4 regions of the Novosphingobium sp. YAF33 genome follow, and region 2 is predicted to be linked to each of the others. Evidence: predicted binding sites of a transcription regulator. Region 2 holds the regulator's gene; each other region holds the start of a gene.
What was found. The regulator LexA, encoded in region 2, represses DNA repair genes until DNA is damaged. The targets are predictions, from matches to a motif close to GTTCCNCNCTTGTTCT.
Positions count from the first base shown of each region.

Region 1: AB4Z00_RS20550 (ImuA family protein) is a predicted target of LexA. The motif match lies at 2,109-2,124, and genes of this name have one in related genera.
Region 3: AB4Z00_RS15860 (S24 family peptidase) is a predicted target of LexA. The motif match lies at 2,934-2,949, and genes of this name have one in related genera.
Region 4: AB4Z00_RS12930 (PA0069 family radical SAM protein) is a predicted target of LexA. The motif match lies at 2,951-2,966, and genes of this name have one in related genera.

Region 1 is NZ_JBFRCW010000011.1:50,647-56,139, forward strand. It holds gene fabI (enoyl-ACP reductase FabI) at 1-712, shown strand, start outside; gene AB4Z00_RS20545 (TauD/TfdA family dioxygenase) at 814-1,908, opposite strand; gene AB4Z00_RS20550 (ImuA family protein) at 2,127-2,885, shown strand; gene AB4Z00_RS20555 (Y-family DNA polymerase) at 2,803-4,305, shown strand; gene AB4Z00_RS20560 (error-prone DNA polymerase) at 4,302-5,493, shown strand, end outside.
Region 2 is NZ_JBFRCW010000003.1:204,107-209,599, reverse strand. It holds gene gltX (glutamate--tRNA ligase) at 1-13, opposite strand, end outside; gene AB4Z00_RS08150 (ComEC/Rec2 family competence protein) at 34-2,256, shown strand; gene lexA (transcriptional repressor LexA) at 2,304-3,002, opposite strand; gene AB4Z00_RS08140 (molybdopterin molybdotransferase MoeA) at 3,136-4,350, opposite strand; gene moaC (cyclic pyranopterin monophosphate synthase MoaC) at 4,347-4,832, opposite strand; gene trpC (indole-3-glycerol phosphate synthase TrpC) at 4,846-5,493, opposite strand, start outside.
Region 3 is NZ_JBFRCW010000007.1:54,731-60,223, forward strand. It holds gene plsX (phosphate acyltransferase PlsX) at 1-647, opposite strand, end outside; gene rpmF (50S ribosomal protein L32) at 675-854, opposite strand; gene AB4Z00_RS15850 (MAPEG family protein) at 1,016-1,408, shown strand; gene AB4Z00_RS15855 (MBL fold metallo-hydrolase) at 1,471-2,163, opposite strand; gene AB4Z00_RS15860 (S24 family peptidase) at 2,235-2,885, opposite strand; gene AB4Z00_RS15865 (hypothetical protein) at 3,166-3,561, shown strand; gene AB4Z00_RS15870 (acetolactate synthase large subunit) at 3,619-5,292, opposite strand; gene AB4Z00_RS15875 (D-2-hydroxyacid dehydrogenase) at 5,390-5,493, opposite strand, start outside.
Region 4 is NZ_JBFRCW010000006.1:33,725-39,217, reverse strand. It holds gene AB4Z00_RS12945 (long-chain fatty acid--CoA ligase) at 1-912, shown strand, start outside; gene AB4Z00_RS12940 (hypothetical protein) at 930-1,220, opposite strand; gene AB4Z00_RS12935 (hypothetical protein) at 1,290-1,823, opposite strand; gene AB4Z00_RS12930 (PA0069 family radical SAM protein) at 1,858-2,940, opposite strand; gene AB4Z00_RS12925 (TetR/AcrR family transcriptional regulator) at 3,045-3,632, shown strand; gene AB4Z00_RS12920 (TauD/TfdA dioxygenase family protein) at 3,758-4,603, shown strand; gene AB4Z00_RS12915 (NADP-dependent isocitrate dehydrogenase) at 4,721-5,493, opposite strand, start outside.

The DNA.
Region 1 (5,493 bases), on a different contig from region 2:
ACAGGGTGCCGAGCTGGCCTTCTCCTATCAGGGCGAAGCGCTGGCCAAGCGCGTGAAGCCGCTGGCCGAGAGCCTGGGCAGCGATTTCCTCATCGATTGCGACGTTTCGGACATGGCAGCCCTCGACACCGCCTTCGAAACGCTGGCGGAACGCTGGCCGACGATCGACTTCGTCGTCCACGCCATCGGCTTCTCGGACAAGAACGAGCTGCGCGGCAAGTATGTCGACACCAGCCTCGAAAACTTCCTGATGACGATGAACATCTCGGCCTACAGCCTGGTCTCGGTGACCAAGCGTGCGATGCAGATGATGCCCGAAGGCGGCTCGATCCTGACGCTGACCTATTACGGCGCCGAAAAGGTCGTGCCCCACTACAACGTCATGGGCGTGGCCAAGGCGGCACTGGAAGCCTCGGTGAAGTACCTCGCCAACGACCTTGGCCCTCAGAACATCCGCGTCAACGCGATCTCGGCCGGCCCGATCAAGACGCTGGCCGCCAGCGGCATCGGCGACTTCCGCTATATCCTCAAGTGGAACGAGCTGAACTCGCCGCTGCGCCGCAACGTCACGATCGAGGACGTGGGCGGCTCGGGCCTCTACTTCCTTTCCGACCTCTCCTCGGGCGTGACCGGCGAGACGCATCATGTGGACGCAGGCTACCACGTCGTCGGCATGAAGCAGGAAGACGCTCCGGACATCGCCCTGAGCTGATCGGCCTGATCTGATCGGCCTGCGCTGATCGGCACACTCAGGACAACAAAAAGAGGGCCGGAAGGAAACTTCCGGCCCTCTTTGTCTGCGCACGCGGCCCCTCAGCCCATCAGGCGCGGCACCGATACCGAAAACACGTCGAAATGCGCATCGGGATGCTCCGCCTGCCCGTCGCGCGGGGCCTGGCGAACCTGCACAACGCCGTTCTTGCCGAAGCCCTCCACCACCGGGCGCCCGGCATCGCGGCTCAGCCACAACCGCAGGAGGTGGCGCTTGCGCTGCGGTTCGGGCCAGTCCCAGAACGTGGTGCGGGCATGGAGCGCGGCGTAATTGGAGAGCCACTGGATGTCGCCGGGACGGAAATCCATCTCGATGGCCATGCCCTCTTCGTAGGTGATCGTGTCGAAGAGTTCGAGCACCGCGATCTGCTCCGGCGTCAGCCTGGGCACGCCTTCATATTCCTGCGCAGTGAGGATGTAGAGCGAGCCCGCATACATCGAGAACACCCCGTCGACGAGGCTGACGATCGGCGAAGTATACGTATCCGCCGGCGCATTGTGGTCCTGCCGGCGCCAGTCCCAGTGGAAGGGTTCCAGCAGCAGCGGCGCCAGATCGGGGCGGCGGCGCAGGATCTCGTTGTAGATCTCCGCGCCGGAGACGAGGCAGGACAGGCCGCCCTCCTTGGCCGGGCGCAGGCACATCAGCGCGACGATGTCCGAGCTGTCGGAGTGATAGACCAGCTTGTCCCGCACCTTGGAGGAGAGCGCGGTGGGATCGTCCATGGTCTTGTCGCTGGTGGCATAGACGTGGTCGATCAGGTCGCCCATCTCGTTCTGGCGGATCGGATCGCCCATGTGCAGGCCGAGCACGTAGTAGATCGCGTTGGAAAGAACGTCCGAATAGAGCTGGGTCCGCAGGCCCCGCACCAGCACGAAGCCGCGGCCGTAATCGACATCCTCGCCCCATGACTTCACCGCATCGGCGCAGGCTACCAGCGGATATTCCTCGGCGGTGACCGTGCGCAGGTCCGGGTCGTCGGCCATGAAGCGGGCACCGAGCGTCTCCAGCTCCAGCACCTGTTCGTCGGACAGCCTGTAGATCCACGCGTCGGTCTCGGAAAGCCGGTCTCCCCGCCAGGCAGCGGCAGTGGTGACGGGCGGGACGGCTTCCAGCGGCGCGGGAGCGGAACTGGCCATGCTTCGTGAGTCCTTCTTTGAGGGTAGGGGCCGTAAGGTGGGCGATGCCCGAACCCTAGGCGGAATGCCTTGCGATGACTTGGCGAACGATGCCCGAAAGCTTTTCGCCCTGCGTTCTGCGCCGGCAGGATCGGGAGACCGGGCTGTGCCCACAGCCGATTGCACCCTCATTTCCAGACTCGATTGCGTAAGACAGGAATAGAACATAAAAGGAACATATGTTCGATTCGAGTCGCCTCCAACTGGCAGCAAACCTCGCTCAGGCGTCTCCTGACGGCTGGCCCGAGTCGCCTTTGCAGCAGGACGGCGTTCATGAATTCTATGCCGCGACCGAGCAGGACGGCGGGGCCGCCCTGGCGCTGGCGCTGCTTTGCGCGGTGCAGGCGCGCAAGGCGCGGGAACCTCTGCTCTGGCTGCGGCTGGGCAAACTTAATGGAAAGGGCGGGGGCAAGCAGCCCCGCTCGCGCCCTTATGCCCCCGGCCTTGCCGAACTGGGCATAGACCCGGCCGCCATGGTGCTGCTGCGCCTGCCCGATCTCCAGAGCCTGCTGCGCGCAGGCGTGGATTCGGTGCGGCATGGCGGGGCAGCGGCCGTGGTGATGGAAATGGATGGCCGCGCCCCGGCCTTCGACCTTACCGCCTCGCGGCGGCTGGCGCTGGCGGCGGAGCAAAGCGGCACCATGGTCATGATCGTGCGCAGCGGCGCCCAGCCGACGCCCAGCGCCGCCCACACCCGCTGGCAGGTGACCAGCGCGCCGTCGGTTCCCTTGCCCGCCAATGCGCCGGGAGATCCGGTGTTCGACGTGACCCTGCTGCGCCGGCGCGGCGGGCGGGAGGGTCTCAACCTGCAACTGGAATGGAATCGTGAGCAAGGCACCTTCCGTAAGCCCATGCTTGGCCACGCGCCGCTATCTGGCGGTCACCTTTCCCTTCCTGCCGTCCGAACGGGCGATGCGGGAAGGCGCAGCGCCGCCTGACGCGGCTTTCGCCCTGATCGCGAAGCAACGCGGGGCGCAGCGCATCATGGCGCTGTCTCCCGCGGCGCTGGCGCTCGGCCTCTCAGCCGGTATGATGCTGGCCGATGCGCGCGCGCTGGAACCGGACCTGCCTGCTCTCGAACACCGGCCCGCAGCGGACCATGCCCTGCTGCTGCGCATCGTCGAATCCTGCGAACGCTATACCCCGATGGTGGCCCCCGATCGCGACGACGCGCTGGTGCTGGACCTCACCGGCTGCTTCGACAGCCTGGGGATGGATGAAGACGCCGTGCGGGGCGATCTCGTCACCCGGCTCGCGCGGCGGGAATTCCGGGCGCTGGCGGCCTGTGCCGGAACGCCGGATGCCGCCCTTGCCCTTGCCCGCTTCGGCAAGAGCACCTTGCGCGAACTGCCGGTGGCCGCACTCGGCCTGGGAGACGATGCCCACCTCGCGCTGAAGCGCGCCGGGCTGCGCACCCTGGGCCAGCTTGCGGATCGCCCCCGCGCGCCCCTCGCCGCTCGCTTCGGCAAGGCGATGTCGATCGCCCTCGCCCACCTGCTGGAGGAGCAGGACCGGCGCATCACTCCGCATCGCACCCTGCCCCCGATCTGGGTGGAGCAGCGCTTCGCCGAACCGATGGCGACCGTGAAGCCCCTGCTCGGCGTGATCGAATGGCTGGCGGGGCAGGCGCGGGACGTGCTGGTCGCCCGCGGCCGGGGCGGCCGACGCTACGAAGTCTCGCTGTTCCGCACCGATGGCCATGTCGCCCGGCTCGCCGTGGACAGCGGCTTGCCCTTGCGCGAACCCGCCGATGTCGTCCGCCTGTTTCGCGAACGCATCGAATCGCTCGCCGATCCGCTCGACCCGGGCTTCGGCTACGACCTGCTGCGCCTGGCCGTGCCCCTGCACGAGGACGTCTCCGAAGGGCAGGACCGGCTGGACGAGGAGAATTCCGGCAAGCCCGACCTCGCCCCCCTGCTGGACCGGCTGCAAGTGCGCTTTGGCGCCGAATGCGTCCACCGCTTCGCCCCCCGCGACGAGCACTTGCCGGAATATGCCGACCGCCTCGTGCCTCCCGCATCGATTCCGCAGCCCTGGCCCCAGCCGGAGGCAGGCGAGCCGCCCTTGCGCCCGCTGTTCCTGTTCGATCCCCCCCAGCCCGTCACCGTGCTGGCCGAAGTGCCTGACGGTCCGCCGCGCCGGTTCGGCTGGCAGGGACGCCAGCACCGGGTGGTGCGGCAGGAAGGCCCCGAACGCCTCGCCTATCCCTGGTGGAAGACGGTGGAGGCGACCGGCCCCACGCGCGACTATTACCGGATCGAGGACAGCGACGGCCGCCGGTTCTGGCTGTTTCGCCATGGTCTCTACGGCAGCGAGAAAGCCGACCCGCGCTGGTATCTGCACGGCGTCTTCGCATGAGCCTCGAAACGCCGCCCTATGTCGAGTTCGCGACGACGACCGCCTATTCCTTCCTGCGCGGGGCCAGCACGCCGGGGGAAATGGCGCTGCGGGCGCTGGCGCTCGGCCACCCCGGCATCGGCATCGCCGATCGCAACACCGTATCCGGCGTCGCCCGCGCCCTTGCCGCACTGCGCATGTTCGGGGAGGAGATGGAAGCGGAAGGCGTCACCCTGCCCCCGTTCCGCCTCATGGTCGGCGCGCGGCTGGTCTTTGCCGACGATACGCCCGAGATCCTCGCCTATCCGACCACGCGATACGGCTGGGGCCGCCTGACCCGGCTGCTCACCACCGGCAACTTGCGCACGACCAAGGGCAACTGCGAACTGCGCCTGAGCGACCTGCTGGAATTCCTGGAGGACATGCAGCTCATCGTCGCCACCCCCGCTTCCGACGCCCTGTTGCGCCAATTGGCGCAGGCCGCGCCCGGCAAGGTCTGGCTGGGCGCGGCGATGCTGCGGCAGGGCCGCGACGCGCGCCGGCTGGCGGCCTTGCGCGAACAGGCGGCCCTGGCTGGCGTGCCGCTGATCGCGATCAACGACGCTCTTTACGATGGGCCGGAATCCCGCCCCCTGCACGACGTCATGACGGCGATCCGCGAGAAGACCACGGTACAGGCCGCCGGCCGCCGCCTCACCGCCAATGCCGAGCGGCACTTGAAGCCCGCAGCCGAAATGGCCCGCCTCTTCGCCGCCGCCCCCGAGGCGATCGCCGCCACCGCAGACTTCATGGGCGGCATCGTCTTCAAGCTCGAAGACCTGAGCTACACCTACCCCCACGAGCCGGTCCCCTACGGCTACACCCCGCAAGGCTGGCTGGAGGAACTGGTCTGGAGCCGCGCCAGCGACCTCCACCCGCAGGGCATCCCCGAAAAGCTCACCCGCCTGCTTACCGAGGAACTGGGGATCATCGGGCAGCAGGGCTACGCCGCCTACTTCCTCACCGTCCACGATATCGTGCAGTGGGCGCAGATACAGGGCATCCTTTGCCAGGGGCGCGGCTCGGCGGCCAATTCGGCGGTCTGCTTCGTCCTCGGCGTCACCGCCGTCGATCCGATGAAGCACAACCTGCTGTTTTCCCGCTTCATCTCCACCGAGCGCAAGGAACCGCCCGACATCGACGTCGACTTCGAACACGAGCGGCGCGAGG
Region 2 (5,493 bases):
TGCCGCTTGCCATTCTAATAACCTTCCTGTCCTATGCTCGTCATGGCCAGCCACGCCGCCACGACGGTTGATTTCGAGCGTCCGGTTTTAGCCGGAGGCGCTGCATTGCAGCATCGCCCATGGATCAGCAAGAGCCACTTGTCGAGCGGTTTGGCGGGTGTCGAGTGTTTTCTTTCGAACTGCAGTTTCACCAGAGCGCCGTGGCTGGCCGTGGCCTTTGGAACTGGCGCAATTGCTTGGTTTTTCCTGTCGTCTGCAGCGACATGGGTAGCCCTTTGCGTAGTATGCGTCGCGATTGCATTATTCGCATTGAACTGGCACGTGGGCTCGGCTCGGTTCCCTTATATCAGACAGGCGATCCTTTCGCTATCGCTGGTCGTCCTGGCAGGGTGCCTATCGATCTGGACCCGGTCGGAAATCGTCGGGCAACCGGCCATAGAGCGGACCATGGCGGGCATCTTCACGGCCCGGGTGCTGTCGCTCGAAGAGCAGCCGGCGCTGCAGCGAGATCGGCTGACACTGGCGTTGCGAGAGCCACGAAGCGGGCGGTCCATCAAAGTCCGGGTCAACCTGCCGACCGCGCTGCGGGAACAGCCGCTGAGCACCGGTGCGGTCATTAGGTTCCGCGGCCGGCTTACCCCTCCGGCATCACCCATGTTCCCTGGTGGATACGATTTTGCGCGCGGGGCCTGGTTTTCGGGCCTGGCAGCCACGGGCTCGATTACATCGCCGGTCGAAGTGATATCGCTCGGGCGTGGAGGCGATTGGCTCGCCGACCAGCGTGCCGCGTTGTCCCGTCATATAACGATGCGTCTCGCAGGGTCGCCGGGCGGTATCGCGGCAGCGCTGACGACCGGAGACATGGGCGCGATCGGCCAGGATGATGCCCAGGCCATGCGCGATGCGGGCCTGGRCCACCTTCTGTCGATCAGCGGACTTCACGTGAGTGCCGTGATCGGCTGCGTCTATTTCGTCGTATTGCGCCTTCTGGCCCTTTTCCCGGCACTGGCCCTGAGGGTCCGCCTGCCGATACTGGCCGCAACATGCGGCGCGGCCGCGGGGCTGGGTTACACGCTGTTGAGCGGCTCGCAGGTTCCTACCATGCGCGCTTTCCTGGGCGCTCTGCTCGTTCTCGCTGCCATGGCATGGGGCCGTGAAGCGCTGTCCATGCGCTTGCTGGCGGTGGCGGCTGTCATCGTGCTGCTCATCTGGCCCGAGTCGGTCGTCGGTCCCAGCTTCCAGATGAGCTTCGCGGCGGTGATGGTTTTGGTGGCACTCGGCAATGCAGAGCCGCTGAAGCGCTGGTTGGCACCCCGGGAAGAGGCCTGGCCTTTCAAGGTCATGCGCCACCTCACGATGATCCTGATCACCGGCATTGTGATCGAATTGGCGTTGATGCCCATCGCCCTGTTCCATTTCCATCGTGCCGGCCTCTATGGTTCTGTCGCCAATGTGATCGCGATCCCTTTGACGACGCTGGTCATCATGCCTTTCGTCGCCCTGGCGCTCCTGCTCGATGTGGTTGGGCTTGGAGGTCCGGTGTGGTGGCTGGCGAACCACGCTATCGACGCCCTGCTGGCCATCGCCCGCTTCATAGCCGCGGAACCGGGAGCCGTTCGGGTGATGCCCACGATGAGTGGGTGGCATTTTGCGTTGTTTGTTGCTGGAGGGCTCTGGCTGGGCCTTTGGGACAGTCGCATCCGGCTATGGGGGATTTTGCCTATAGCTGCCGGTTTCTTCGGCTTGATGCTCATTCCGGTTCCGGACATGATGGTTTCGGGCGATGGCCGCCATGTGGGCTGGATCGATCCCGAGAGCCATCGGCTCGTGATGCTCCGCGCCGGTTCCGGGAACTACGCCCTGGACAACCTCATGGAAGTTGCCGGGACGCGAGAGGTCCCGGTCAATGCGCAGACGGCGCCCGGAACGCGATGCAACGCGGACTTCTGCGCCGTCGAGCTACGTCACGGCCAGGGGGCTCGGCATGTGTTGATCGCGCGGGGGAGGGCCATCGTCCCCGAGATGCAACTGGCCGAGGCGTGCAGGTGGGCCGACGTGGTGATTGCCGAGCGCCGCCTGCCGAGGACCTGCCGGCCGAAGTGGCTCAAAGTTGATCGCCAGATGCTGGATCGAACGGGCGGGCTGACTATCGATCTTGCAAGCCGCAGTGTGACGACCGTGGCGGAGGGGCAAGGAAACCATGGCTGGTGGAAACCCGCTACGCCGGCCATGATCGAACGCAAGGGATGGTATTAGCGACCGCTGGCCTGAGGAGGGCGAACAGGGCGCCCTCCTGAAACGGATCAATGATAGCGGCGCAGCAGACCTGCCAGCTTGCCCTGGACTTCTACTTCGTCAGGTCCGTAGATCTGCGGTTCGTAAGCGGCGTTCGCGGGATCGAGGCGCACCATGCCATCTTCCCGGCGCAGATACTTGAGCGTCGCTTCCTCGCCCCGGACAAGGGCGACGACGATCTCGCCATCCCTGGCCGTGGTGGTCCGCTTTACGAGTGCGAAATCTCCGTCGAGAATGCCGGCATCGACCATCGAGTCGCCCGAGACTTCCAGCGCATAGTGATCGCCTGCACCGAGCAGGGCCGCAGGCACCGGCAGCGAGGACTGGCCTTCCAGGGCCTCGATCGGCACGCCCGCGGCAATACGACCATGAAGGGGGATTTCGATCACATCGTTGGCGGGCCTGGCGACCGCCGCCGGACGGGACGGTGCGGCGTTGCCGCCACGCGCCGCCGATACCGCAGCCGCGGTCTTGGCCGGCTTGCTCGTGGCGTCTTCGGGCTGGCGGAGCACTTCGAGAGCGCGGGCACGGTTGGGAAGGCGGCGGATGAAGCCACGTTCCTCCAGCGCGGAAATCAACCGATGGACGCCCGACTTCGACTTGAGATCGAGCGCTTCCTTCATTTCCTCGAAGCTGGGGGAAATGCCGCTTTCTTCAAGCCGGACCTGGATGAACCGGAGCAATTCGTGCTGCTTGCGCGTCAACATCTGCTTAGCCTCATGTGTTCTGTGGCACTTGGCCTGAATCGCCCGACGAACCGGCCCCGGCTGACTTGATGTGTCGTTCAGGGAACTTGTCTGCGAACAATGAGGGAACAATTATGCAACGAATAGGGTATCGTCAAGCAATACCGCCATTTTGGAGCAAGAACACCTGAACGGGATCACCGCGATCAGCGGCGAGGGCATGCGCCGACCGGTCGATCAGGACATTGCTGGCGGCAAGCGAGGACAAGGCGCCGCTATCCTGTAGCGAGAGGGCATGGACCGCCTCACCATCCCAGGATCCCCGCAGGAATTCGCGGCGCGCACCCCCCGTCCTCAAAGGTGCCGAAAGCCGGGTGGCAATCGCGCGGGGTAAGGGCTGCGCGGCGCCCAGAAACGCGCGCAATACGGGGAGAACGAAGAAATATGCGGTCACCAGGCTGGACACGGGATTGCCGGGAAGCCCGATCACCAGTTGACGACGCCCTGCCGTCTGCCGTGTCGCGACCATGAGCGGCTTGCCGGGTTTGATCGCGACGCGCCAGAAGTCGATTTCGGCGCCCCATTTTTCCAGTGCCGGCCGGAGAAGGTCGTGATCGCCCACTGACGCTCCCCCGCTCGTCACGATCACGTCGGCATCGGCGGCCGCGTCGAAGGCGGCGACCAGAGCGTCCAGATCGTCGGGGATTGGTCCATTTCGATTTGCATCGACGGGAACGCTACGCGCTAGAGCGGTCAGCATGGCGCCGTTGCTGGCGGGTATCTGATGGGCTGCGCAGCATTCGGGATCGCCGGACAATTCATCGCCGCTATCGATCACGGTGAGCCGGGGGCGGCGGCGGACGGCGAGATGTCGGTGGCCCGCCGAAATGGCAAGACCGGCCTGTGCCGGCCCGATCAGTGCCCCGGCGGCCAGCAGCGGCGCTCCATCGGCGAAATCCATGCCGCGGAAGCGGACGTGCTTGTGGCCTGGTGAGGGCGCCTCTCCCGTGAGGGCGAGGCGATCGCCCTCACGGTCGACATCCTCCTGCAGGATCACGGCCCGCGCATTGTCGGGCAACAGGGCGCCGGTGGATATCCGCACGGCTTGGCCCGGATCGACGGCTGCACCGAAGGGCCGTCCTGCCGCGCTTTCACCGATCAACTGCCAGGGTCCGGACAGGTCCCCTTCGCTTACGGCATAACCGTCCATGGCGGAGATGTCGGCGGCGGGCTGGACCCGGCGTGCCAGCAAGGGGGCCGCGAGATAGCGACCCAGCGCACCGTCGATGTCGACGTGCTCGACGGGCCGCGGCTCGACCAGCGCAAGCAGACGGGCCTGTGCCTCTTCCAGAGCGATCGGCGGGATCATCGCGGCGATGTCTCAAACCGCCAGTCGCCCGATTTGCCGCCACGCTTTTCGATCAGGCGAATGTCACCGATGACCATGCCCTTGTCGAGCGCCTTGGCCATGTCGTAAATTGTAAGCAGAGCCACGGAAACCGCTGTAATGGCTTCCATTTCCACCCCGGTCTTGCCGCTCAGCGATGCAGTGCCCACGGCCAGCACGGCGCTGTCCTCGAACGTGAAATCCAGGTTTACGGCGTCGAGCGTGAGGGGGTGGCACATCGGGATGAGGTCCGCCGTCTTCTTGGCGGCCATGATCCCCGCGATGCGCGCCGTTCCCAGCACGTCGCCTTTCGGTGCATTGCCGGCGCGGATCGCTTCCAGGGCCGAGGCGCTCATCGTGATCCGTCCGGACGCCACGGCGACCCTGCGGGTCGCGGCCTTGGCGCCAACGTCGACCATGCGGGCCGAGCCTTCCGCATCGATGTGAGTAAGGGACTTGCTCAAGCGCGGGCTATCCTCAATCTGCGAAGAGGAGCTGGCGGGTTGCCGCTTGGACATCCGCCTGACGCATCAGGCTCTCGCCAACGAGGAAAGTACGGGCGCCGCAAGCCGACAGCCGTTCCAGATCGGCGTGAGTGTTGATGCCGCTTTCGCTCACGAGCAGGGTGCCGGCGGGCGCCAGCGGGGCGAGGCGTTCCGTCGTCGAAATATCGGTCGCGAACCGCTTGAGATCGCGGTTGTTCACGCCAATGAGGCGCGACTTGAGGCGGCTCGCCCGCTCCATCTCGTCTTCGTTGTGGACTTCGACCAGGCAGTCCATCCCGCGCTCACGCGCCGCAGCCTCGATTTCGGCCATAAGCACGTCGTCCAGCGCGGCGACGATGATCAGGATCGCGTCGGCGCCGATCGAGCGCGCCTCTGCGACCTGCCAGGGATCGATCATGAAATCCTTGCGGATCACCGGAAGCGAGCAGGCGGCCCGGGCCTCGACGAGGAAATCTTCATGGCCCTGGAAGTAGGGCGCGTCGGTCAGCACCGAGAGGCAGGCCGCACCGCCGCGCTCATAAGCGATGGCATGTTCGGTGGGGCGAAAATCAGGCCGGATCAAACCCTTGGAAGGCGAAGCTTTCTTGATCTCCGCGATCAAGGCGAATTCGGTCTCCGC
Region 3 (5,493 bases), on a different contig from region 2:
AAACCGTCGAACGAGATCGACAGGTCGGCGGCCGAGGCCTTGAGCATCGCCGCAGCGTCGCGCAAGTCTTCGGTGCCCTTGGTTTCCTCGGTGCCGATGTTCAGCAGGCGCACGCGCGGGTGCTCGCGGCCCGTGGCGACGCGGGCATAGGCAGCGCCCATGATCGCGAACTGCACGAGATTGCGCGCATCGCACTCGGCATTGGCGCCGAGGTCGAGCATGACCAGGTCATGATCTTCCAGAGTCGGCAGCAGGGCAGCCAGCGCCGGGCGATCGATGCCGGGCATCGTGCGCAACGCGAGCTTGGAAATCGCCATCAAAGCGCCGGTATTGCCGGCACTGACGGCGGCTCCGGCGTCACCCGCCTTCACCGCCTCGATAGCGCGTCCCATCGAGGTACCCTTGGCCCGGCGCAATGCCTGGCTGGGCTTATCCTCGCCACTGATAACGCCTTCAGTGTGCAATATCTCGGAACTTGCCCTGAGATTCGGATGGCTTTCGAGCGCGGCCTTGATCCGCGGCTCGTCACCGACCAACAGGAACTTGAAGCGATCGTGACGACGGCGCGCGAGAGCAGCGCCTTCAATCATGACGCGCACGCCCTCGTCGCCGCCCATCGCATCGACAGCGATACGCGGCAAACTCATGGGCAACCTCCGAAAATCGTCTTGGTCTTAAGCTTCGACCGCGACGATCTCACGACCGTTGTAGTGGCCGCAAGCGTTGCAGAGGTTGTGCGGGCGCTTCAGTTCGCCGCAGTTCGGGCATTCGTGGAATGCTTCGACCTGCAGAGCATCGTGGCTGCGGCGCATGCCCCGGCGGGACGGGGACGTTTTTCTTTTAGGGACAGCCATTTCGGCACCTGTTCCTGGAATTGAATGTCAAAAAGGCCGCCGGAAACCGTGTTCGCGGACCGGCGGCTTGCGAAGGCGCGCCTATAACCGATTTCGCACGAGTTGCAACCCGTTCCTCCCCGCAGCATGAACGTGAAATCCACCTAGGGGGAATTCGAACCATGATTCTGCAGACAACTTTGTGCCTCGCGGCCGCGGCCGGCGTGATTACCTTCTGGCATATAGCGCGTATCGGCCAGATGCGCATGCGGGAAAAGGTGCTGTTCGGCGACGGAGGTCACGATCCTCTCGCACGGCGCATGCGGGCCCAGCTCAATTTCGTGGAAAGCACGCCTTTCGTGCTGATCCTGGCCGCAGCGATCGAAATGACCGGAAAGGGCGGCATCTGGCTGGCCATCGTCGGCTCGCTCTTCATGCTGGGCCGCGTGTCCCATGGCCTGGGCATGGACATCGACAGGCCCAACCCGCTGCGCATGGTCGGCGTTCTCGTGACCGTCCTCACCTTGGCCGGACTGTCCGCCGTGGCCGTGCTGATCGCCCTGGGGTGGTTCTAAAACGAAAAGGGCGGTGCACCGGCACCGCCCTCCTACTAATAGCGTGAGGAATGGCGCAGCCCTCAGCCCGGCAAGCCGTGCTCCAGCGCCGCGTCGCCGACATAGGGATTGCTCGCCCGCTCGTCTCCGAACGTGCTGATAGGTCCGTGGCCCGGGACGAACGTCACTTCGTCACCCAGCGGCCAGAGCTTCGCGGTGATCGATTCGACCAGGTCCTGAAGATTGCCGCGCGGGAAGTCCCACCGGCCGATGCCGCCCTTGAACAGCACGTCTCCCACCATCGCGAACTTGCTGGGCGCATGATGGAACACGATGTGCCCCGGCGTGTGCCCCGGGCAATGGACCACATCCAGTTCCAGCTCGCCCACGGTCACCCTGTCGCCGTCTTCGAGCCAGCGATCGGGCTCGAACGTCTCGGCTTCCATGTTCCAGCGCGGACCGTCGTCGTCCAGTTTGGATATCCAGAACCGATCCTCTTCGTGAGGCCCCTCGATCGGGACGCCCATTTCCTTCGCGAAGATTCCCGCCATGCCGCAGTGATCGAGATGGCCATGGGTGACGAGTATCTTCTCCAGCGTCACCCCGGTCTTTTCCAGAGCCTGCCGCAGCTTGGGAAGGTCTCCTCCCGGATCGACGAAGGCACCGCGCATGGTCTTGGTGCACCACAGCAGTGAACAGTTCTGCTGGAGCGGCGTGACGGGAATGATGCCGACACGCATCGACTGTTCCTGAGGCTTCTCGCTGGTTTGGGTCATGGCTGCGGAAATGGCCGCAAGCCGGGAGGAATGCAACCTTGCGCCCCCTCCCCGTCAGGCCTGCGAGCCGTTCAGATTCGCCCGCCCTTCCACACGACGCGGCCGATCACCTCGATTTCCTGGAGATCGCATTCGATAGGCCGATAGGCCGGGTTATCGCTCAGCAAGGCGATGCGTCCGGCCCGCCCGGCCTCCAGTCGCTTCACCAACACCGTATCGTCGAGTCGGACGACGTGGATGCCGTCCCGCAGCGGCCGCCAGTCGCGGTCCACGAGGATTTCGTCGCCATCGCGCAGCACCGGCTCCATCGAATCGCCGCTGACCACGATGGCCGAGAGCATCTCCGGGCGCAGCCCCATCGAACGCAGCCAGCGGGGGGAGAAACGGATCGTTCCGAACACGTCCTCCCCGTCCGGCAAGGCGCCCGGCCCCGCGGAGGCGCCGATCGAAAGACGCGGGACGTCCACCCAGTCACCGGCGTAGGAATTTTTGTCGTTTACGTAGGATTTTTCCTTCGATTTCCCGAATTCCGATTCGTCCACTCCGAAGAACCGTGCAAGCTGGCCGCGATCCCCCTCCTCCAGCTTCCTCGGGCTACCCTTTCTTATAAATTGCTGAAGATAAGTGGTATTTTTTCCGATCATTCGCGACAGGGATGAGAGGCTCGCACCGCGTTCCTCAGCAAGTTCCAGCAAACGGCGGCGAATTTCGGCGTTTTCCATAATGTAATCCTAGTCGTAGGAAATTTCCTAGACAAGCCCCATTCGATTGGAACATATTAGGAACACGAGTCGCGAATCCCACTCACCGGAGCACACGGTTCCATGCTTTTACGCCAGATAGAGCGCTTCCTGCGCCTCACCCGGATGCCGTGGACCAAGTTCGGGCGCCTCGCTGCACACGATCCGCGATTCGTCGGCGATTTGCGCAACGGGCGCCGGCCGCGCGCCGGGACCGCGGCACGCATCCGACTTTTCATGACGACTTACCTGGAGAGCCCACATGCACGTTAATTTTGCCCATGACCGCGCGATGCTAGCATCGGCTCGACAGGCCCTGGGCGACGGTGCGCAGCGCTGTGCGGCGCGCGGACCATGGCTGCCCTTGATTGCGGCCCTGCTCAAACTCGCCGGTTCCCGCGCCGAGTTCCTGCGCCACGCCGAACGCCCTTGGACGAGCGCCACTTTCGCCGGCTCTCGTCATACGGTGGCACTGTCCTTCGCGGGCGAGGACGCCATCGAGGACGGAGAGAACCTGATCGCGGCTCTGCCCGACCATGAATTCACCATTTCCGGCCACCTGGTGGCGGACGCGGTGGTGACCGAAGCCGACCACCGGGCAGGTCTGCCGCCCAGCCTGACCGTGGAAATCGAACTTCTGCTGCTCGAAGACTGCTGATCGGGAAAAAGCCACGATGCGGGAAGGCAGGCGCGCGCCCTGCCTTCCCGTTTTCATTCAGAGGGCCAGCGAAAGCTCCCTGATCTCGCTGTTCAGGATCCGATCGTTTTCCGAATAGTCGACCGGGCAATCTATCACATGGACGCCCGGTGTATCGCGGCAGTGGGCCAGCAGTGTCTTGAGATGGGCCGCGCTCTCCACCCTGTGGCCGCTGGCGCCATAGCTCTCTGCATATTTCACGAAGTCGGGGTTGCCGTAAGTCAGCCCGAAATCGGCAAAGCCCATGTTGGCCTGCTTCCAGCGAATCATGCCGTAGGCATTGTCGTTCAGGATCAGCACGGTGAGGTTGAGGCCCAGGCGAACCGCCGTTTCCATCTCCTGGCTGTTCATCATGAAGCCGCCGTCGCCGCAGACTGCGAAGATCTTGCGGTGCGGATAGACCATCGCGCTGGCCATGGCAGACGGCAGCCCTGCTCCCATCGATGCCAGCGCATTGTCTAGCAGCACGGTATTGGGCTTGGACGCGCAATAGCCGCGGGCAAACCACAATTTGTAGACGCCGTTGTCGAGGCAGACGATCGCGTCGTCAGGCAAGGCGCCGCGAACCTGTTTCACGAGATGCGGCGGGAAGATCGGGAAGCGCTCGTCGGCAGCCAGCCTTTCGGTATGCTCCACTTCGGCCTGGCGATAGCCGAGCATGGCATCGAAGTTCCATTTCGCGGAAGGCGCGATGGCTTCCTTGATCTGCCATACGGCGTTGGCGATATCGCCGATCACCTCGATATGAGGGAAATAGACCGGATCGACTTCCGCGGTCTTGGTCGAGACGTGGATCACCACGCGGTCGTTTCGCGTGCCGTCGTTATGCATGAAGAACGGCGGTTTTTCGATCACGTCGTGGCCGATATTGACGATGCAGTCGGCGTCCTCGATCGCGCGGTGAACGAAATCGCCCGAGGACAGCGCCGCGCAGCCCAGGAAGCGCGGATGGCGCTCGTCGATCACGCCTTTGCCGAGCTGCGTGGTGAGGAAAGGAATTCCGGTCTTCTCGACGAATTCGCCCAGCATCTTGCTGGTCATCTTGCGGTTGGCGCCTGCACCGATCACCAGCACCGGGCGCTTCGCCTTCTGCAGGGCCTCCACCGCCTGTGCGATCGACTTCGCGTCAGCTGTCGGCCGCCTCACTGTCGAGCGCGGAATCGGGCGCGAATCGGTATATTCGTCGGCAATGTCCTCGGGCAGTTCGACATGGGTGGCGCCCGGCTTCTCTTCCTCGGCGATGCGGAACGCCTCGCGGACGCGGCTCGGGATATTGTCCGAACTGGCCATCTGGTGCGCGTACTTGGTGATGGGCTGCATCATCGAAACGACATCGAGGATCTGGAAGCGCCCCTGCTTCGATTTCTTGATCGGCTTTTGCCCGGTAATCATCAGCATCGGCATGCCGCCAAGCGTCGCATAAGCCGCGGCGGTCACGAAATTGGTCGCGCCCGGGCCGAGTGTGGAGAGGCAGACGCCCACTTTCCCGGTATGGCGGCCATAAGTGGCCGCCATGAAGCCCGCCCCTTGCTCGTGCCGGGTGAGGATCAGCCGGATCTGTTTGGACCGCGAAAGCGAATCGAGGAAATCGAGGTTCTCCTCACCCGGAACGCCGAAGATATATTCTACGCCCTCCGCTTCCAGGCATTCGATGAATAGATCGGACGCCTTGCGCTTGTCGCTCTCTGCCATGTGCATCTTCCCTCCGCTTGATCCCGAATTCAGGTCGTAGTGTCAGGGCATGTGGCGAAGAATTCAACGCCGGGCATCTGGCCAAAGTAGTGGCCGGTCAATAACCCCGCGACAGATCGACGACATGGTCCAGGGGCTCGCCGCGCACGAAGTGCTGAAGATTGGCGAGAAATCGCGCCGATCCGCGCTCGTACAGGGTGT
Region 4 (5,493 bases), on a different contig from region 2:
TGGTGCCAGACCAGCGAGGCTGAGACGCTCTGCGATCTCCTGCGAAACGAAGCGGTCACCCATGTGGCCGGGGTACCGACCGTCTGGTTCTCGATGTTCGCGCACCTCGACAGCACGGGCAGGGACATGCCGCCCATCCGCCAGGCCCTGTCGGGCGGCGCCGCCGTACCGCCGAGCGTGGTCGAGCGGCTGATGCGTGCCGGCGTGCGCGTGGTCCAGGCTTGGGGCATGACGGAAACCTCGCCGATCGCAACGGTCACTTACGAACCGGCCGGATGGGATGAGATGACCTTCGAGGAGCAGGTCCTGGTCAAGAGCTTTCAGGGCCGCCCGCTCTACGGCAGCGAAGTCCGCATCGTCCCTCTCGCCGGAGAGGAGAAGGCAGGCGGCGAGGCAGACGGCATCGAGGTAGGGGGCATCGGAGCGGAGGGCAGGGCATCGTCCGGCGCCCTGCAAGTGCGCGGTGCCTGGACCGTACGCCGCTATTTCGGTGCCGAGGAGGACTGCGTAGACAGCGATCAGTGGTTCGATACCGGCGACGTGGCCGCAATCCAGCCCGACGGCGCCTTGCGGATTACGGATCGCACCAAAGATCTCATAAAATCCGGCGGCGAGTGGATCAGTTCGGTCGAACTGGAAAATGCCGCCGTGGCGCATCCCGATGTGATGGAAGCGGCGGCCATCGGCATTTCGCATCCGAAATGGGACGAGCGGCCGCTGCTGGTCGTCATCCGCAGACCGGAAAGCGCGATCGACGAGCGTCAGCTATTGGCATTCCTGGCAGGCCGAGTGGCCAGGTGGTGGTTGCCGGACGCGATCGAATTCGTGACCGACATACCCCACACCGGCAGCGGGAAGATCAGCAAGAAAGACCTGCGCGAACGTTTCCGGGGTTATCGCCTGCCGGATTGACCGTTCAGCAGGCCCGCTCAGTTACCGTCGTTCTTCTGGACGTTGTCGGCAGCGTTCTCTGCCGCGTTGCCGACCTTGTTCGCGGCCGAGCCGACATTGTTGGCCGCTTCGGTGATGGCATCGTCCTTGGCGGTTTCGCTCTGCGTACCCTTGCTGAAGAGGTAGATGCCGCCGACAACCGCGATCAGCAGGATCAGCGCCATCACGATGCCCGTCGCTCCTCCCGATGATCCGCGTTCGCGGATGATCGTCGTGGTGGTGGTCGGAGCTTCGGGCGCGCGTTCGGTCGTTACGGTTTCATCGGCCATGACAGCCTCCTGTCCATTTTTATCGTTGGGCAGGGAACGCGCGAGGATGGTTTTCGGTTGCGGAGTGCCTCAGACGGTCACGCGCACCTGGCTCGCTTCACCGACGCGGACATGGACCTGGTAATAGTACTTGCCGGAGGGCCTGCCGTCGGAGGAAAAATTGATCCGCACCTGCTGGGCAATCCCACGCACCACGATCCGGCGCTTCTGAAGCCGCTTGCGGACCTGATCGAGATCGACCGTGCCGATGAAGGCCTGCATAGCCGCAGGCGTCATGGCCACGGTCAGGCAATTGCGGTCGCGGTAGTCGTCTTCGGAGTTGAGGTAGAACAGTCCGTTCTGCTGCCCGACTTCGACGACGGGCATTTCGAACATGCCGGCCACCCCGGCTTTTTCGCCGAGATAGGAGGCATACGTTACCGCCTCGATGGCGGAAAGGCATCCCCGGGCGCAGGAAAGCGCGCGGAAGGCCGGCGGTGCGGCTGCGGTGCGAGTTGTCTCGACAGGGTTGGCGGCGGCGGGGGCAGAGGCAGGCGGGGCGGCTGGGGTGGAAGCCGCCGGCGCGACGGTGGCGGCCAAAAGAGCGAGAGTTGCCAGCAACATGGAATCAGCCTCCACCTGTATTTCGAAACGAAGGCTATAGCAGCGAAAGTTGACCGTCCAGCGACGGCCGGCGGAAGGCCGTGCTGTCCAGCAGGATCGCCGGTTTCGAGAATCCCATGCGGGTCATCGCCACCTTGAATCGCCTGCGGAACAGATCGGCCCAGACGCCGGTGGGGCGCATGCGGGTGAAGAAGTCGGGATCGTTGTCGCGGCCGCCGCGCAGAGATTGGATCGTGGCCATGACTTTGCCCGCCCGATCCGGAAAATGCACATCCAGCCATTCGCGGAACAGGGGCGCCACTTCATGGGGCAGGCGGACCATGATCCATGTCGCGCGGTCGATACCTTTATCCTTCGCGGCATGAAGGATGTCTTCGAGAAACTGATCGGTAATCGAGGGAATGACCGGCGCAATCGAAACGTGGGCGGGCACGCCCGCATCCGCCAGACGCCCCAGCGCGGCGATGCGCTTGGCAGGCGCAGCCGCTCGCGGTTCCAGCAGACGCGAAAGCTTCGGATCCATGCTCGTCACCGATATGCCCACTTCCACTAGCTTCAGCCTGGCCAGTTCCGCGATCAGGTCGAGATCCTGCAGAACCCGGTCCGATTTGGTGGTGATCGTTACCGGATGCCGCGTTTCCAGGCAGACTTCGAGCACACTGCGGGTGATCCGATAGCGGCTTTCGATCGGCTGGTAGGGGTCGGTATTGGTGCCCATGGCGATGGGAGCGGGGCGATAGCCAGGCTTCGCCAGGGTCTGGCGCAGCAACCGTGCCGCATCCGGCTTGGCGAAGAGCTTCGTTTCGAAATCGAGGCCCGGGGAAAGGTCGTGATAAGCGTGGGTCGGCCGCGCGAAGCAGTAGATGCAGCCATGCTCGCATCCCCGGTAAGCGTTGATCGAGCGGTCGAAAGGGATGTCCGGAGACTTGTTGAACGACAGGATCGAGCGAGGATGCTCCTCGGTAACCGTCGTGGCCGGGTGCCGCGCCGGACCGTCGATCTCTTCAGCGGCATCCATCCAGTCTCCGTCGCTCTCACGTTGCGGCAGGTTGAAACGCCGGCTGGCCTGGCCGCTGACGGCACCTCTTCCCTTTTGGATTGGCCCAGGAACTCGCATGTGATTCGTATGAACAAAAAGAGAACAAAATGCAACCCGAAGCCGTTCGGTTGATATTGCTCCGGCCAGCCCCTAGGCAGGCCCGACAAGCGAAGGGAAATCCGATGGCAGGCGCAGCGCGCAGGATAGGGGCCGAGACATCCGCGACGCGAGCGCGCATCGTCACGGCGACCGTGGAATTGATCCGGGACGAAGGCTATGCCGCCGCCAGCACGCGCCGCGTGGCCGCGCGCGCAGGGCTCAAGCCGTCGCTGGTGCACTATTATTTCCCCACCACGGACGATCTGCTTCTGGAAGTGTGCCGCCAGGGCGCGGCGGACAGCGACCAGATGATCGAGGAAGCCCTGGCCTCCGTTGATCCCGTTCGGGCGCTCTGGGGGTTCTTCGTGGATACCAGCCGCACGGCCATGTCCGTCGAATTCATGGCCCTGGCCAACCATCGCCCGGCCGTGCGCGAAAAGATGGCCGAGCACAGCATCGCCATGCGCCGCCGCCAGGTCGAGATCCTGGAGCGCCTGCTGGGCGATCGGCTGAAGGCCGTGGAGGGCTTCGACCCGGCCGGGCTCACCGTGATCCTTGCCGGTATCGGCCGTTGCATCGTGATGGAGGAAGGGCTGGGCGCCGAGATGGGCCACGAACAGGCGCGCCGCATCGTCGAATCCTGGCTCGATCGCCTGCAGGGCGCCGGCTGACTTTCGCAAGGGCGATCCATCGCCGCGACGCGCTCGCGCCGATTTGAACAGGCGTTCAGGCCGTGATATTGGAACTCTCGTGAGCCGCTGATTCAGCGGGCCCAATATGACGGGAGAATTCCAGGATGTCGGTCGAGACCCAGACCAGGCTGAAGGCCGAAGAGATCAAGCCGAAGATCGGCAGCCGCGTGCTCAACAGCAGGGAAGACCTGCTCGCCGGAACGGTCGCCACTGAAATCCGCGAGCTGCTGGAAGCGCGCGGCGTGCTCGTGTTCCCGCAAGTGAATTTCACGGACGAGGAACAGGTCGCCTTCACCAAGACGCTCGGCACGTTCGCGCCTGAGCGGAAGGGCGGCGAGGAGGTGATTTCCAAGATCACGCTTGACGCCAAGGAAAACCCGATGAGCGCCGAGTACCTCAAGGGCTCGCTCTATTGGCACATCGACGGCACCCGCAACGATGTGCCCATCCTGGCCTCGCTGCTGTCCTGCCGCGTGCCCAGCCCCCGCGGCACGGGCAACACCGGCTTCGCAAACACTTACGCCGCTTTCGAGGAGCTGCCGGCGGACAAGCAGACCGAATACGAGCAGTACCGTATGATCCACGGCCCCTGGGCCAGCCTCTTCTATTACGAGCCCGAGCCCAGCCTCGCCAAGTTGCAGGGCTATGCGCAGATCGGTGAGCAGGAACTGCCGCTCGTCTGGAAGCACAAGTCCGGCCGCAAGAGCCTGGTGATCGGCTGCACTTCGGCGCAAGTGGTGGGCAAGTCCGCGCTGGAGAGCGCGATGATCATCCATGGCCTGCGCGAATGGGCGACGGGGCCGGAGTTCACTTATAGCCACGAGTGGGAAGTGGGCGATCTCGTCATGTGGGACAACACCGGCACCATGCACCGGGCCGAGGCCTATGACCCCACTTGCGGCCGCATGATGCATCGCACCAAGCTCGAAGGCGAAGAACCCTTCGAATAAGGCGCGCTCCATTAGGCAGGGTGCCGCCTGCCCGGGACAGAAAAAACCCTCCACCTGCGAAGGCGGAGGGTTTTTTGTACCCCAGGTCCGAAGACCTGGGGCTTGGATGCGAAAGGCTCAGGCCCAGGCAGCCATCTTGGTTTCGAGGTTCTGCACGATGGCCTCGAAGAACTGCTCGGTGGTCATCCAGTTCTGGTCCGGACCGATCAGCAGCGCGAGGTCCTTGGTCATCTTGCCGCTTTCGACGGTTTCGATGCAGACCTGTTCCAGCGTCTCGGCGAACTTCACGACTTCCGGGGTCTCGTCGAACTTGCCGCGATAGGCGATGCCGCGCGTCCAGGCGAAGATCGAAGCGATCGGGTTGGTCGAGGTGGCCTTGCCCTGCTGGTGCTGGCGGTAGTGACGGGTCACGGTGCCGTGGGCGGCTTCCGCTTCCACGGTCTTGCCGTCGGGCGAGAGGAGGACCGAGGTCATCAGGCCGAGCGAGCCGAAGCCCTGTGCAACGGTGTCCGACTGGACGTCCCCGTCGTAGTTCTTGCAGGCCCAGACGAACTTGCCCGACCACTTGAGCGCCGAGGCGACCATGTCGTCGATCAGGCGGTGCTCGTAGGTGATGCCGGCGTCCTTGAACTTGGCGGCAAAGCCTTCGTTGTCGAAGACTTCCTGGAACAGGTCCTTGAAGCGGCCGTCATAGGCCTTGAGGATCGTGTTCTTGGTCGAGAGGTAGACCGGCCAGCCCAGATTGAGGCCGTAGTTGAACGAGGCGCGTGCGAAGTCGCGGATCGATTCGTCGAGGTTGTACATCGCCATGGCGACACCCGGAGCCGGGAAATCGAACACGTCGAGGTCGATCTTCTCGCCGTTTTCGCCGTCCCACACGAGGCGCAGCT